Regions from separate parts of the Streptomyces sp. NPDC001904 genome, predicted to be linked through region 3. Evidence: riboswitches for the same ligand, from Rfam matches in the RefSeq annotation. Region 3 holds a riboswitch; each other region holds the start of a gene.
The links. Region 3 has a riboswitch for cobalamin ahead of metE (5-methyltetrahydropteroyltriglutamate--homocysteine S-methyltransferase). Riboswitches for the same ligand answer to the same signal wherever they lie in the genome.
Positions count from the first base shown of each region.

Region 1: it holds a riboswitch for cobalamin, as region 3 does, so the genes downstream of both, ABT127_RS20185 (ribonucleoside-diphosphate reductase subunit alpha) here and metE (5-methyltetrahydropteroyltriglutamate--homocysteine S-methyltransferase) in region 3, are expected to answer to the same signal.
Region 2: it holds a riboswitch for cobalamin, as region 3 does, so the genes downstream of both, ABT127_RS21085 (ABC transporter substrate-binding protein) here and metE (5-methyltetrahydropteroyltriglutamate--homocysteine S-methyltransferase) in region 3, are expected to answer to the same signal.

Region 1 is NZ_JBEOYI010000011.1:175,455-180,015, forward strand. It holds gene mctP (monocarboxylate uptake permease MctP) at 1-431, shown strand, start outside; gene ABT127_RS20175 (nucleoside hydrolase) at 533-1,513, shown strand; gene ABT127_RS20180 (hypothetical protein) at 1,517-2,347, opposite strand; cobalamin riboswitch at 2,423-2,560, shown strand; gene ABT127_RS20185 (ribonucleoside-diphosphate reductase subunit alpha) at 2,686-4,561, shown strand, end outside.
Region 2 is NZ_JBEOYI010000012.1:153,520-158,080, forward strand. It holds gene ABT127_RS21070 (L-threonylcarbamoyladenylate synthase) at 1-421, shown strand, start outside; gene ABT127_RS21075 (ABC transporter ATP-binding protein) at 505-1,290, opposite strand; gene ABT127_RS21080 (FecCD family ABC transporter permease) at 1,287-2,309, opposite strand; gene ABT127_RS21085 (ABC transporter substrate-binding protein) at 2,306-3,370, opposite strand; cobalamin riboswitch at 3,423-3,593, opposite strand; gene ABT127_RS21090 (alpha/beta fold hydrolase) at 3,676-4,359, opposite strand.
Region 3 is NZ_JBEOYI010000005.1:368,205-372,765, forward strand. It holds gene ABT127_RS11000 (hypothetical protein) at 1-196, opposite strand, end outside; gene ABT127_RS11005 (RNA polymerase sigma factor) at 193-882, opposite strand; gene ABT127_RS11010 (LAETG motif-containing sortase-dependent surface protein) at 901-1,299, opposite strand; cobalamin riboswitch at 1,516-1,741, shown strand; gene metE (5-methyltetrahydropteroyltriglutamate--homocysteine S-methyltransferase) at 1,906-4,224, shown strand; gene nrdR (transcriptional regulator NrdR) at 4,474-4,561, shown strand, end outside.

The DNA of each region.
Region 1 (4,561 bases), on a different contig from region 3:
CCCTCGCCTTCGTCCTCACCATGGACAAGACGGTCGCCATCAACTTCCAGCTGCTGGGCGGCATCTGGATCCTGCAGACCTTCCCGGCCCTGGTCGGCGGTCTGTTCACCCGCTGGTTCCACCGCTGGGCGCTGCTCGCCGGCTGGGCCGTCGGCATGGTGTACGGCACGCTCGCCGCGTTCGGGGTGGAGTCGCCGACGCAGAAGCACTTCGGCGGGTCCTCGGCGGAGATCCCGGGCATCGGCCAGATCGGCTACATCGGCATGACGGCGATCGTGCTGAACGTGATCGTGACCGTGGTCCTCACCTTCGTCCTGCGGGCCGTGAAGGCGCCGGAGGGCGTCGACGAGACCTCGCCGTCGGACTACACCGCGGACGCCGGCGACAAGGGCGTGCAGACCGAGCTGCCCACGGTCGGTGCCGGTCACTAGTACCGCTCCCCCGGTCCACCTGACGAGCCCCTCCGGTCCGGAGGGGCTCGTCCCGTTACGGTGACCCGGTACAGCCCCGCACCACCCGCCTTGGAGGAAACGTGCCCGCCCCCATCGTTCTCGACAGTGATCCCGGTATCGACGACGCCGTAGCGCTCCAGTACCTGCTCGGCACCGGCCTGTGGGACCTCAAGGCGTACACGACGGTCGGCGGCAACGTCCCCGCCGAGCAGACCTTCCGCAACGGCCGCGCCCTCGCCCGCGCCTTCGGCATCGACGGCGACGTGTCCGTGCACCGCGGCGCGGGCCGCCCGCTCACCCGGCTGCCCTACTCGGCGGCCGGGGAGTTCCACGGCGCCTCCGGGCTCGGCGCCGAGACGCTGCCCGACTCCACCGCGCCCGAGCAGGCCGAGTCCTCCGCGCAGGCGCTGCTGCGGCTCTCGCGGGAGTACGAGGGTGAGCTCACCGTCTGCGCCACGGGACCGCTCACCAACGTGGCCCTCGCGCTCACCGAGGACCCCGGCTTCGCGCGGCGCGTGAAGAAGCTCGTCTTCATGGGCGGCGCCGCCGACGTGCCCGGGAACATCACCCCGGTCGCCGAGTTCAACGCCTGGGCCGACCCGGACGCCGTGGACCTCGTCGTCTCCTCCGGCATCGCCTACACGATGGTCGGCCTCGACGCGACGCACGGCTGGCGGTTCACCACCGACGACCTGGAGACCCTGCGGGCGGCGGGCGAGGGCATGGCGCTCACCGCCCGCCTGATGGACTTCTACCTCGGCGCCTACCGGGAGACCGGCGGCTCCCCGCTGCACGACCCGCTGGCCGTGGGCGTGTGCGCCGACGAGTCGTTCGTGACCGCCGCCGAGGGCACGGTCGTGGTGGAGTGCGGCTCCGAACTCACCCGCGGCAAGACCGTGTTCATCCCCTACGACGCGGACTACCCCCGCGCCTACTACCAGGAGTCCCCGCTGGTCGCGGCCCGCACCGCGCGGCGCGGCCGGGTCGCCCTCGGCACCGGCCCGCGCAACTTCACCGAGGACTTCGTGAACACCCTCCTCAAGCAGCCGACCGCCGCCTGAGCGTCACGGCCCCACCCCGTACAGCCCGCTGCCCACCTCCCGCGCGAGCCGCGCGGCCCAGCGCACGGTCGCGTCGCGGTCCGTGCCCTCGCCGCTGATGACCTGGACGAGGACGCCGCCGACCCGGACGTGGGCGGTGTACGTGGTCCTGGTGTCGCCCTCGTAGACGATGTCCTGGACCTCCAGGTACGCCTCGTCGCCGAGGCCCTTCAGCGGCTCCGCGCGGTAGCGCTCGGTGGCCGTGCCCGCCTCCATGTCGGAGCCGAACTCCCGGCAGTGGCGCAGGATGTCCTGCTCGACCCGGTGCAGTTCACGGGCGGCCGCGGGCCGCAGTGACACGAGGAGCTCGGTGACCACGATGTGCCCGCGCGGCGGCGCGTGCGTCCGGTCGACCCAGGAGGCGTGGGCGGAGGCCGTCGTGCCGCGGTAGGCGGCCGGGCCGAGCCACGCCGGGTCCGCCGTGCTGTCGAGGCAGTACGACCACCGGCCGCGCCGCTGCTCGTGGGTGGACTCGAACGGCATCGCGAGCACCTCGTCGAGCTCCAGGCCCCGCCCGAAGTCGCTCGCGGGCAGCAGCGCGGCCCGCAGCCGCTCGGCGCTGAAGGTGCGCGCCCCGGGCGCGGCGGCATCCAGCCCGGGCGCGGTCGCCGGGCCGGTCGGGAGGACCACTTCCGGACGGGCCGGCTCCGGGCGCGTCGGCGTGGCGGACGCGGTCCTGCTCGACGCGGGCCGCTTCGCCTCGGCCCCCTCCGGCCGCTGCTGCCGATCAGCGCCGCACCCGGCCAGAAGCCCCGCCAGGACCGGCACCACGGCCGCCGTCCACCACCCGCGCATGGCACCACTCTCCCCCTGATCGTCCCCACTGCGAGACCTTAGCCGACACAAGATGTGGGGGTGCGGCGAACACCCGGCACAACATGTATGCTCGCTCTCGCTGTCAGCGCAGGGGAATCCGGTGCAAATCCGGAACTGTCCCGCAACGGTGAACGTAAGCCTCGTACAGGCGCCCACGTGAGTCCGAAGACCTGCCGACGGCACACCCGAGCCACCCGGCCCGGGTGTCGACGACGTCCGGGCCTCGTGGAATGGGCCGGTGACGCGGGCCCTGCCGTGCGCGGGCCCCTGCCACTGTCTCCCCGCGGGCCCCGAGCCGAGCGAGGGAGAGCCCCACCGTGACCATCGCGCCCGCTGATCCTGCCTCAGTCGTGGCCGAGGCGGATGCCCCCGGTACCGCGTTGCTGCGCACCCTGACCGAGCTGACCGCCGATCTGCCCGCCGCCGATCCCGGCCGGGTCGCGGCCGCCGCGCTGCGGGGCCGCAGCGCGCGGGCCGACGAGGCCGAGCTGCGCGAACTCGCCACCGAGGGCGCGGCCGGGCTGATCTCCGAGGACCCCGTCTACTCCCGGCTCGCCGCGCGGCTGCTGACGCTCTCCATCGCCGCCGAGGCCGCCTCGCAGGGCGTCACGTCGTTCACCGGATCGATCGCCGTCGGCCACCGTGAGGGCCTGATCGCGGACCGCACCGCCGAGTTCGTCCGCGTCCATGCCGCACGCCTCGACGCGCTGGTGGACCGGGCGGCCGACGACCGCTTCGGCTACTTCGGCCTGCGCACCGTCTTCAGCCGCTACCTCCTGCGGCACCCGATCACCCGCAAGGTGATCGAGACGCCCCAGCACTTCATGCTGCGGGTCGCGGCCGGTCTCGCCGAGGACGACTCGGCGCGCGCGCTCGAAGAGGTCGCCGCGCTGTACCGCCTGATGAGCCGGCTCGACTACCTCCCCTCCTCCCCCACGCTCTTCAACTCCGGCACCCGGCACCCGCAGATGTCGAGCTGCTACCTCCTCGACTCGCCGCTGGACGAGCTGGACTCGATCTACGACCGCTACCACCAGGTGGCCCGGCTCTCCAAGCACGCCGGCGGCATCGGGCTGTCGTACTCCCGCATCCGCTCGCGCGGCTCGCTGATCCGCGGCACGAACGGCCACTCCAACGGCATCGTGCCGTTCCTGAAGACCCTCGACGCGTCGGTCGCCGCCGTGAACCAGGGCGGGCGCCGCAAGGGCGCGGCCGCCGTCTACCTGGAGACCTGGCACTCCGACATCGAGGAGTTCCTGGAGCTGCGCGACAACACCGGCGAGGACGCGCGGCGCACCCACAACCTGAACCTGGCGCACTGGATCCCGGACGAGTTCATGCGCCGGGTGGACGCGGACCGGCCGTGGTCGCTGTTCTCGCCGGCCGACGTGCCCGAGCTGGTCGACCTGTGGGGCGACGAGTTCGACGCCGCGTACCGGAAGGCCGAGGCCGAGGGGAAGGCGCTCAAGACCATCCCGGCCCGCGACCTGTACGGCCGCATGATGCGCACCCTCGCGCAGACCGGCAACGGCTGGATGACGTTCAAGGACGCCGCCAACCGCACCGCCAACCAGACCGCGGAGCCCGGCCACACGGTCCACTCCTCGAACCTGTGCACCGAGATCCTGGAGGTGACGGACGACGGGGAGACCGCGGTCTGCAACCTCGGCTCGGTGAACCTCGGTGCGTTCGTGGTCGGGGGCGACATCGACTGGGAGCGCCTGGACGAGACCGTCCGCACGGCCGTCACCTTCCTCGACCGCGTCGTCGACATCAACTTCTACCCGACCGAGCAGGCCGGCCGCTCCAACGCCCGCTGGCGCCCGGTGGGTCTGGGCGCGATGGGTCTGCAGGACGTCTTCTTCAAGCTGCGCCTGCCGTTCGACTCCCCCGAGGCCAAGGCGCTGTCCACGCGGCTCCAGGAGCGGATCATGCTCGCCGCGTACGAGGCGTCGGCGGACCTCGCCGAGCGCAGCGGCCCGCTCCCCGCCTGGGAGAAGACCCGGACCGCGCGCGGTGTGCTGCACCCGGACCACTACGACGTCGAGTTCACCTGGCCGGAGCGCTGGGCCGCGCTGCGGGAACGTATCGCCTCGACGGGCATGCGCAACTCGCTGCTGCTCGCCATCGCGCCGACCGCCACGATCGCCTCGATCGCCGGTGTCTACGAGTGCATCGAGCCGCAGGTCTCCA
Region 2 (4,561 bases), on a different contig from region 3:
CGTGTGCCAGGACTTCGCACAGCTGGGCAGATTCGTGATGATCGACAACGACGTGTTCCGTGCGATCAAGGCGGCCACGCCGGGCAGCTACACCTTCATCCTGCCCGCCACCCGCGAGGTGCCGCGGCAGCTCCAGCACCCCAAGAAGAAGACGGTGGGGGTCCGCATCCCCGACCACGTCGTCACCCAGGCGCTCCTCGCCGAGCTCGGCGAGCCGCTGCTGTCGAGCACCCTGCTGCTTCCCGGCGAGGACGAGCCGCTCACCCAGGGCTGGGAGATCAAGGAACGGCTCGACCACGTCGTGGACGCCGTCCTCGACTCCGGCGACTGCGGCACCGAGCCCACCACCGTGATCGACTTCTCGGGCGGCGAGGCCGAGGTCGTCCGGCGCGGCGCGGGAGACCCCGACCGCTTCGAGTGAGCTTCACCGCCGGAACCGCCCGTCGGCGCGTCGGGAACGGGCGGTCCGGCGTCGTCGGGAATCGGCACCGAGTGGTGAGGTTCCTAGGAACGGCTCCCGAGGGTCCCCAGGAACCGGATGTGCGGCCGCTCGCCCGGCTCCGGGACGGTCACCCGGGCACGGACCCCGTACACGTCCGCGATCAGCTCCTCGGTGAGCACCTCCTCCGGCGCGCCCGCCGAGACGACCCGTCCCTGGCGCACCACGACGACCTGCGCGCAGTACGCGGCGGCCAGATTCAGGTCGTGCAGCGCGACGACACTGGTCAGGCCGAGGCCCGTGATCAGGTCGAGCAGTTCCAGCTGGTGCTGGATGTCCAGATGGTTGGTCGGCTCGTCGAGCAGCAGCTCGCGCGGCTCCTGGGCCAGGGCGCGGGCGATCTGCACCCGCTGCCGCTCACCGCCCGACAGGGTGTGCCACAGCCGGTGCGCCTTGTCGGCCAGGCCGCTGCGCTCCAGCGCGGAGCGGACCGCGCCCTCGTCGGCCGCGGACGCCGGCGCCCACGCGCGGCGGTGCGGGATCCGTCCCAGCCGCACCACATCGGCGACGGTCAGCTCGACCTGGGTGTCGGACTGCTGCTCCACCACGGCGACCCGCCGCGCGACCGTGCGGCGCGGGACGTCCGCCAGCGGCGCGCCGTCGAGGGTGACGACACCGGAGTCCGGGGCGAGCACCCCGGCGAGCACCCGCAGCAGGGTGGATTTCCCCGAACCGTTCGGGCCGAGCAGGCCCGTCACGGTGCCGGGGCGCGGGGCGAGCTCCACCCCGTCGAGGATCAGCGCGCCGCCCGCCGACCGCGACACGCGCTCCGCGCGCAGCCCGGACGTCACCGGACGGCCCTGCGCCGGTACAGCACCAGCACGAACGCGGGCACACCGATCAAGGACGTCACCACTCCCACCGGAACCTCCTGAGGTGCCAGGACCGTACGCGCCGCCGTGTCCACCCAGACCAGGAAGACCGCGCCGGCGAGCGCCGTCACCGGCAGCAGCCGGGTGTGCCCGGGGCCGACGAGGGCGCGCGCCGCGTGCGGCAGCACCAGACCGACGAAGCCGATCGCGCCCGCCGCGCTGACCAGGACCGCGGTCAGCAGGGCCGTCACGCACAGCAGGATCAGCCGGGTGCGGGCCACCCGGACTCCCAGCGCGGCGGCCGCCTCCGGGCCGAAGGCGAACGCGTCGAGCGTGCGCCCGTACCCGAGACACACGACCAGTGCGACCACGAGGACCGCGAGACACAGCCACACCTCGGTCCAGCCGACGCCGCCGAGCGAGCCGAGCAGCCAGAAGAGCACGCCGCGCGTCGTCTCCGCGTCGGCGGCCGTCAGCACCACGACCGAGGTCAGCGCGGAGAACAGCTGCATCGCCGCCACCCCGCTGAGCACCACCCGGTCCGTCGTGCCGCCCAGGGTGTGGCTGAGCAGCAGCACCAGCGCGAACGAGACGACCGCGCCGATGAACGCCCCGCCGGACACCGACAGCGCGCCGCCGCCCACCCCGAGGACCACGACGAGCACCGCGCCCGTCGACGCCCCCGAGGACACCCCGAGCACGAACGGATCGGCGAGCGGATTGCGCAGCAGCGCCTGCAGCACGGTGCCGCACACGGCGAGCCCGGCCCCGCAGACGGCCGCGAGCAGGGCCCGCGGCAGCCGCAGGTTCCAGACGATGCCGTCGCGGATCGGCGACAGGTCCGAACTGCCCCAGCCGAGCCGCGCGCCCACCGCCGACCACACGTCGCCGACACGGATCTGCGCCGGTCCGAAGGTGATCGCCGCGGCGACTGACGCGCAGAGCGCGAACACGCCGGCCGCCCAGTACAGAGCGGACCGCAGCGTCGTCGCACTCACCGGGCGATACCGAAGTCGCCGAGCGCGGCGGCCACCTTCTCCACTCCGTCCACGGTGCGGATCGTCGGGTTCATGTCCTGTCCGCTCAAGCGCACGTACCGCTTCTCGCGCACCGCCGTCATGTTCTTCGTGACGGGGTCGGACTCCAGGAACCTGATCTTCTGCGCCGCCGACTCGGCCGACTGAGAGCGGCGCGTCAGGTCACCGATGACGAGGACGTCCGGATCGCGGTCCGCGACGGTCTCCCAGCCGATCTGCGGCCACTCCTCGTGGGTGTCGTCGAAGACGTTGCGCAACCCCAGCTCCTCGGTGATGACACCCGGGGCGCCGCAACAGCCCGCCATGTAGGGCGAGTCGGAGTTGGCGAACCAGTACAGCACGCTGACGTCCGGGGCGTCGGCCGCCGAAGCGGCCTTGTCGACGCGGGCCTTGAGCGAGGCGATGAGCTTCTCGCCGCGCTCCGCCACGTCGAAGATCCGCGCCAGGTCGCGTATCTCGCCGTAGACGGTGTCGAGGGTGAGCGCCTCGGTCCGCTCGCCGTCGCCGTCACCGCTGTTGTCCTTGCCCGCGCAGTCGCTCGGGGAGAGGTAGGTGGGGACGCCGAGTTCGGCGAACTTCCCGCGTGACGCGACGCCGCCCTTGCTGAGGGTGTAATTGAACGAGGCGGCCGCGAAGTCGGGTTCGGTGGCGAGGACCTTCTCGAAGGAGGGGTAGCGGTCGGCGAGCCGGGGCACCTTCGCGTTCGCCTTCTCAAGTCCCTTGAGCACCGGGTCCGTCCAGGTGCCGGTGCCCACCATCCGGTCGGCGAGACCGAGCGACAGCATGATCTCCGCCGCGCCCTGGTCGAGGGCGACGGCACGCCGCGGGGCGCCGTCGACGCGCACCTTCGTGCCGCAGTTGTCGACCGTGACGCCGCGCGCCGACCTCTCGTCGCCGGTGACGTCGGCCGGTCCTCCGCACCCGGCCAGGAACAGGGCGCCGGCCAACAGCGGTGCGCCGCGGCGGACATGACGGGTGAAACGAGCGGGCAGCACAGGGAATCCTCTGCGTCCAGGGCTCATACGCGGAGCCGGCCTACGGTCCACCCCCGGCCGCGGAACGCCCCCGGAGGCCGCCAGCAGGTCTTCGGACTCGGGGTCGTCCGCGCGAAGCGCCTTCCCAGACCGTGTCACCGGACCAGTGGCTGTGGCTCCGCCCGTCACCCTCACCGCTGCGCGTCAGTTCCGGCTTTCCACCGGATTCCCTGACCCGTGCACGGACAGACCGTGCAAAGGTACGACTGGCCCGGCGAAAGTACCACGGGCCCGGTGGGAGCCCTGGTGCCGGGGTTTTCGGGCATCGCCCTGGTCCGGCCGCTCCGCACCGATCAGGCGCCGAGGAACGCGGAGACCTCCGCCGCGAACTCCTCCGGCGCCTCCCGGTGGACCAGGTGCCCGACCGGGAGGGTCAGCAGCCGCCCGCCGGGAATCCGCCGCGCCAGCTCCGCGACACCGTCCTGCGGCACATGGCTGAGAGGCCCGCCCGCCACCACCAGCGTCTCGGCGGTGATCGCACCCAGCTGCTCCAGCCAGTGCGCGGGCGGGGTGTCGAGCTGCGGCCGGACCTGCACCAGCATCTCCCAGTCGAAGGACAGCTCTCCGTCCGGGCGCACCAGCGGCGGAGGTGTCCGCGGGCGGGGCAGCGGAACGTCCTCGAGCACCAGCCGCGTCACCCGCTCCGGCTCGGCCGCCGCCAGCAGATGGGCGACCACGCCGCCCATGGAGTGCGCGACGATCCGCGTCCGGTCGATGCCCAGAGCGTCCAGGAACGCGGTCACGTCGTCCCGCATCAGCTCCAGGGAGTACCGTCCCGGCCGGTCACTGTGCCCGTGCCCGCGCAGGTCCAGGGCGTGCACCCGGTGGTCGCGGGCGAACGCCGGTGCCACCGGTGCCCAGTCGGCGGCGCCCTCGCCCAGCCCGTGCAGCAGCAGGAGCGGCACGGCGTCCGGCGGTCCCGACACCTCGTAGGACAGCCTGATCCCCGCCACCCGCACCGTGCGTCGCTCCGGCATGTATCCGATGCCCCCGCCCTCGCCTTCGCACGGCCAACACGCCGACCGTGAAGATCAGTTGGTCCCGCGAGGCTACGTCATGCCGGGCGGCCGGGGGACATGGGCGACGGTCTTGGCCGCTGGCCGAGGGCCGCGGTGGACGAGCCGTTCCCGACCGTCGACGACACGGCGTGGCCGGATGCCTCCCCGGTGTCGTGACACA
Region 3 (4,561 bases):
CGAGCACCGGCGCGAACCGGCGCCGGTCGCGGTGGAACAGGGGCAGTCGGCGCAGGTGCGGTCCGGGCGGCTCGGCCGGGCGCAGCGTGCGTACGGTGATGCTGTCGGCGCGGGCCGCGAGCGCGTCGTGCAGCCGTCGCTCCAGCGGGCGCTCCGGGCTGCCGGCCGGTTCGGTCCGTGGTGTTCGCGGTGTCATATCCGGCCCTCCAGGATCTTTTCGAGTGCGTCGAGCGCGCGGCTGGCGTTCGATTTCACCGCGCCCCTACTGATGCCGAGGGTGGCGGCTATCTCAGCCTCGCTGAGGTCCGCCCAGTAGCGCAGGACGAGGACTTCGCGACGGCGCGGTGTCAGCCGGGCGAGCGCGGCGAGCACTTCGCGGTGCGCCTCGTCGAGGACGACGGAGTCCTCGGCGGACGGGGTCTCTCCGGCCGGTGGCGGTGTCCACGCGCGGGCGGTGCGGCGGCGGCGCAGGACCGACCGGGCGGTGTTGACGACCGAGGTCCGCAGATAGCCGAGGGCGTTGTCGACCTCCGTGATCCGCTCCCCGTGGCGTCGGTAGAGGGCGGTGAACGCGTCCTGGACGACGTCCTCCGCGGTGGCCGGGTCGTCCACGAGCAGCACCGCGAGCCGGACCATGCGCAGCCGGTGCGCGTGGTACAGCTCGCTGACCGTGGGTGGCCGGTCCGGCCGGGGGTAGGGGTGCGTGCCGCCGTACCCGGAGGGGTGGCGCGGTGTGTCCTGGCCGGGTGCCGCCTCGAGCGTGGACCGGTCGCGGCGCAGCAGCCCGCGCAGCGACGCCCGCCATCCGGGGCGGGTCCGGCCGTACGACGGCGTGAACGGCCGCGGCCGCGGGGCGAGCTGAGTGGCTGCGGGGCTGTGCACGGGGTTCCTCGGGCGGTGTCAGCGGTGCGAGCGGCGGCGTACGGCGAAGAGGGCTCCCGCCCCACCGGCGACCAGGACGACGGCCCCGGCGCCCATGACGGTGGTGCTGGTGTTCGACGAACCAGTATGGGCCAGCTCGTCCTTGGAGGGGACGGGCGAGGGCGCCACGGTGCCGTCGGCGGACGGCGCTGCGGACGGCTCAGCGGACGGCTCAGCGGACGGTACGGCGGACGGCTCTGCGGACGGCGGAACCGTCGTGGCCGGTGTCGGAGCGCTGGTGGCGGGCACCGGGCTGGCGACGCTCGTGGGGCTGGCCGACGGGTGTGCCGGTGCGGCCTGGGCGGCGGGGATCGCGGCGAGGGCGGCCAGCAGGCCGGTGGCGACGACGGCGCCGCGGACGGGGACGAGGTGGTTCACGGTCGTACTCCAGGGTCGGGGTGAAGGACACCGGTCGGCGCCCTTCACCCCCACACGACGCGCGACCCCGCGCCGGGTTGCCGTGGTCGCACGGATTTCTTCGCCGGGTTCCACGGGCGTTCCGCACGACGGCCGCCGCGACGCCGTGCACGGCTGTGTGTTCTCTCCCCGCGCTGCGCGGCCGGTCCCCCTGGCGACCCGGGTCCGGTGGCCCGTAGGGTGAGTCCCGCAGCTGGTTCGCCCCGTCCGCCAGGCGGGATGCGTCGCAAGAGGGAACCCGGTGGGAATCCGGGACTGCCCCGCAGCGGTGAGTGGGAACGACCGCCGTCATACGCACTGGGCCTCGGCAAAGAGGCTTGGGAAGCGACGGCCAGTAGGTGTCCGTCCGGTCCGGACGGACGTGCTCACGAGTCCGAAGACCTGCCACCTGCCCGTGTGCGTACGACGCGTGCGCGGACATCCCGGTGACCTCGTGGGCGGGTCGGCGTACATATCCGGCGGACGACCGCGCCTTCACCGCGTGACGTCGAACCGCCGTGTGTGTCACTCCTTCGTGCCGTACGGGTCCCCGGGATCCCAGGGATACGTCTCTCGAAGGAGAACTCCGTGACCACCAGGACCCCAGCCGCGGCAGCACGGGCCACCGTGTACGGCTACCCCCGTCAGGGCCGCGACCGCGAGCTCAAGAAGGCCGTCGAGGGCTACTGGAAGGGCCGCGTCACCGCCGACGCCCTCCGGGCCACCGCCGCCGAGCTGCGCCGGGCCAACTGGCGGGAACTCGCCGCCGCCGGGATCACCGAAGTCCCGACCGGCGACTTCTCGTACTACGACCACGTCCTCGACACCACCGTCATGGTCGGCGCCGTCCCCGAGCGCCACCGCGCCGCGGTGGAAGCCGACGCCCTGGACGGCTGTTTCGCGATGGCGCGCGGCACCCAGGACGTGGCGCCGCTGGAGATGACCAAGTGGTTCGACACCAACTACCACTATCTGGTACCCGAGTTGGGACCGGACACGGTCTTCACCGCCGACTCCGCCAAGCAGGTCGCCGAGTTCGAGGAGGCCGTGGCCCTCGGGCTGACCGCCCGTCCGGTCCTGGTCGGCCCGGTCACCTATCTCCTGCTCGCCAAGCCCGCGCCCGGCGTCGCCGCCGGCTTCGATCCGCTCACCCTCCTCGACCGGCTGCTGCCCGTGTACGCGGCAGTCCTCGCCGACCTGCGCGCCGCCGGCGCCGCATGGGTGCAGCTCGACGAGCCTGCCCTGGTCCAGGACCGCACCCCGGCCGAGCTGAACGCCGCCGCCCGCGCCTACCGCGACCTCGGCGCTCGCACCGACCGGCCCAAGCTCCTCGTCGCCTCCTACTTCGACCGGCTCGGTGACGCCCTGCCGGTTCTCGCCAAGGCCCCCGTCGACGGCCTCGCCCTCGACTTCACCGGCGCCGCGGCCGCCAACCTCGACGCGCTCGCCGCCGCCGGCGGACTGCCCGGCAAGCGGCTGGTCGCGGGCGTCGTCGACGGCCGCAACATCTGGGTCGACGACCTGGAGAAGTCCCTCGCCACGCTCGGCACTCTGCTGGGCCTCGCCGAGCGAGTCGACGTCGCCGCCTCCTGCTCGCTGTTGCACGTCCCGCTGGACGCCGCCCTGGAGCGCGACATCGACCCGCAGATCCTGCGCTGGCTCGCCTTCGCCCGCCAGAAGACCGCCGAGATCGCCACGCTCGCCAAGGGCCTCGCCCACGGCACCGACACGATCACCGCCGAACTCGCCGTCAACCGCGCGGCGCTCTCCTCCCGCGCCACCTCGCCCATCACCCGCGACCCGGCGGTGCGGGCCCGCGCGGCCGCGGTCACCGACGCCGATGCCCGGCGCTCGCAGCCGTACTCCGCGCGGGCCGCTGCCCAGCGCGCCCACCTGGGCCTGCCGCTGCTGCCGACGACCACGATCGGCTCGTTCCCGCAGACGTCCGAACTGCGCACCGCGCGCGCCGACTTGAGGGCCGGTCGGATCGGCACCGCGGGCTACGAGGAGCGCGTCAGGACCGAGATCCGGGACGTCATCTCCTTCCAGGAGAAGACCGGGATCGACGTCCTGGTGCACGGCGAACCCGAACGCAACGACATGGTCCAGTACTTCGCCGAACAGCTCACCGGCTACCTCGCGACCCAGCACGGCTGGGTCCAGTCCTACGGCACCCGCTACGTCCGCCCGCCGGTCCTGGCCGGTGACATCTCCCGTCCCGAACCGATGACGGTGCGCTGGACGGCGTACGCGCAGTCGCTGTCGGACCGCCCGGTCAAGGGCATGCTGACCGGCCCCGTCACCATGCTCGCCTGGTCCTTCGTCCGCGACGACCAGCCGCTCGGCGACACCGCCCGCCAGGTCGCCCTCGCCCTGCGCGACGAGGTCAACGACCTGGAGGCGAACGGCACTTCGGTCATCCAGGTCGACGAACCCGCGCTGCGCGAGACCCTCCCCCTGCGCGCCGCGGACCGCGCCGCGTATCTCGCCTGGGCGACCGAGGCGTTCCGGCTCACCACGGCCGGTGTGCGGCCGGACACCCAGATCCACACGCACATGTGTTACGCGGAGTTCGGTGACATCGTGCAGGCGATCGACGACCTGGACGCCGACGTGATCAGTCTGGAGGCGGCGCGCTCACACATGCAGGTCGCCCGCGAGCTGGCCGAGCACGGCTATCCGCGCGAGGCCGGTCCGGGGGTCTACGACATCCACTCGCCCCGCGTCCCGAGCGCGGACGAGGCCGCCGCACTGCTGCGTACGGGCCTCAAGGCCATCCCCGCCGAGCGGCTGTGGGTCAATCCCGACTGCGGCCTGAAGACCCGCGGCTGGCCCGAGACCCGCGCTTCCCTGGAGAACCTGGTGGCCGCCGCGCGGACCGTCCGCGGGGAGCTCGGTTCGGCCTGATCCGCCCATGACGCCGGGCCGCCGCCAACAGGGCGGCCCGGCTTCACATCTGACGATTCACACGGCTTTGCGCGGGTGCCGCACTCCCCGAAATGCACGTGAGCCGGGACTTCCGCCCCGACTGCGGGCGAACTTGGTCGAGTTCGGGAAAAGGCGCAGGTCAGTTACGTTACGATGGGCGTCGCTCCACGGTCGGCCGGACACCGGACAACCACCCACCGTCCGAGGCAATCCGAAAGGACACGAACGGTGTACTGCCCCTTCTGCAGGCTCCCCGACAGCCGCGTCATCGACAGCCGGTCGACCGATGACGGCACATCGATCCGCCGACGTCGGC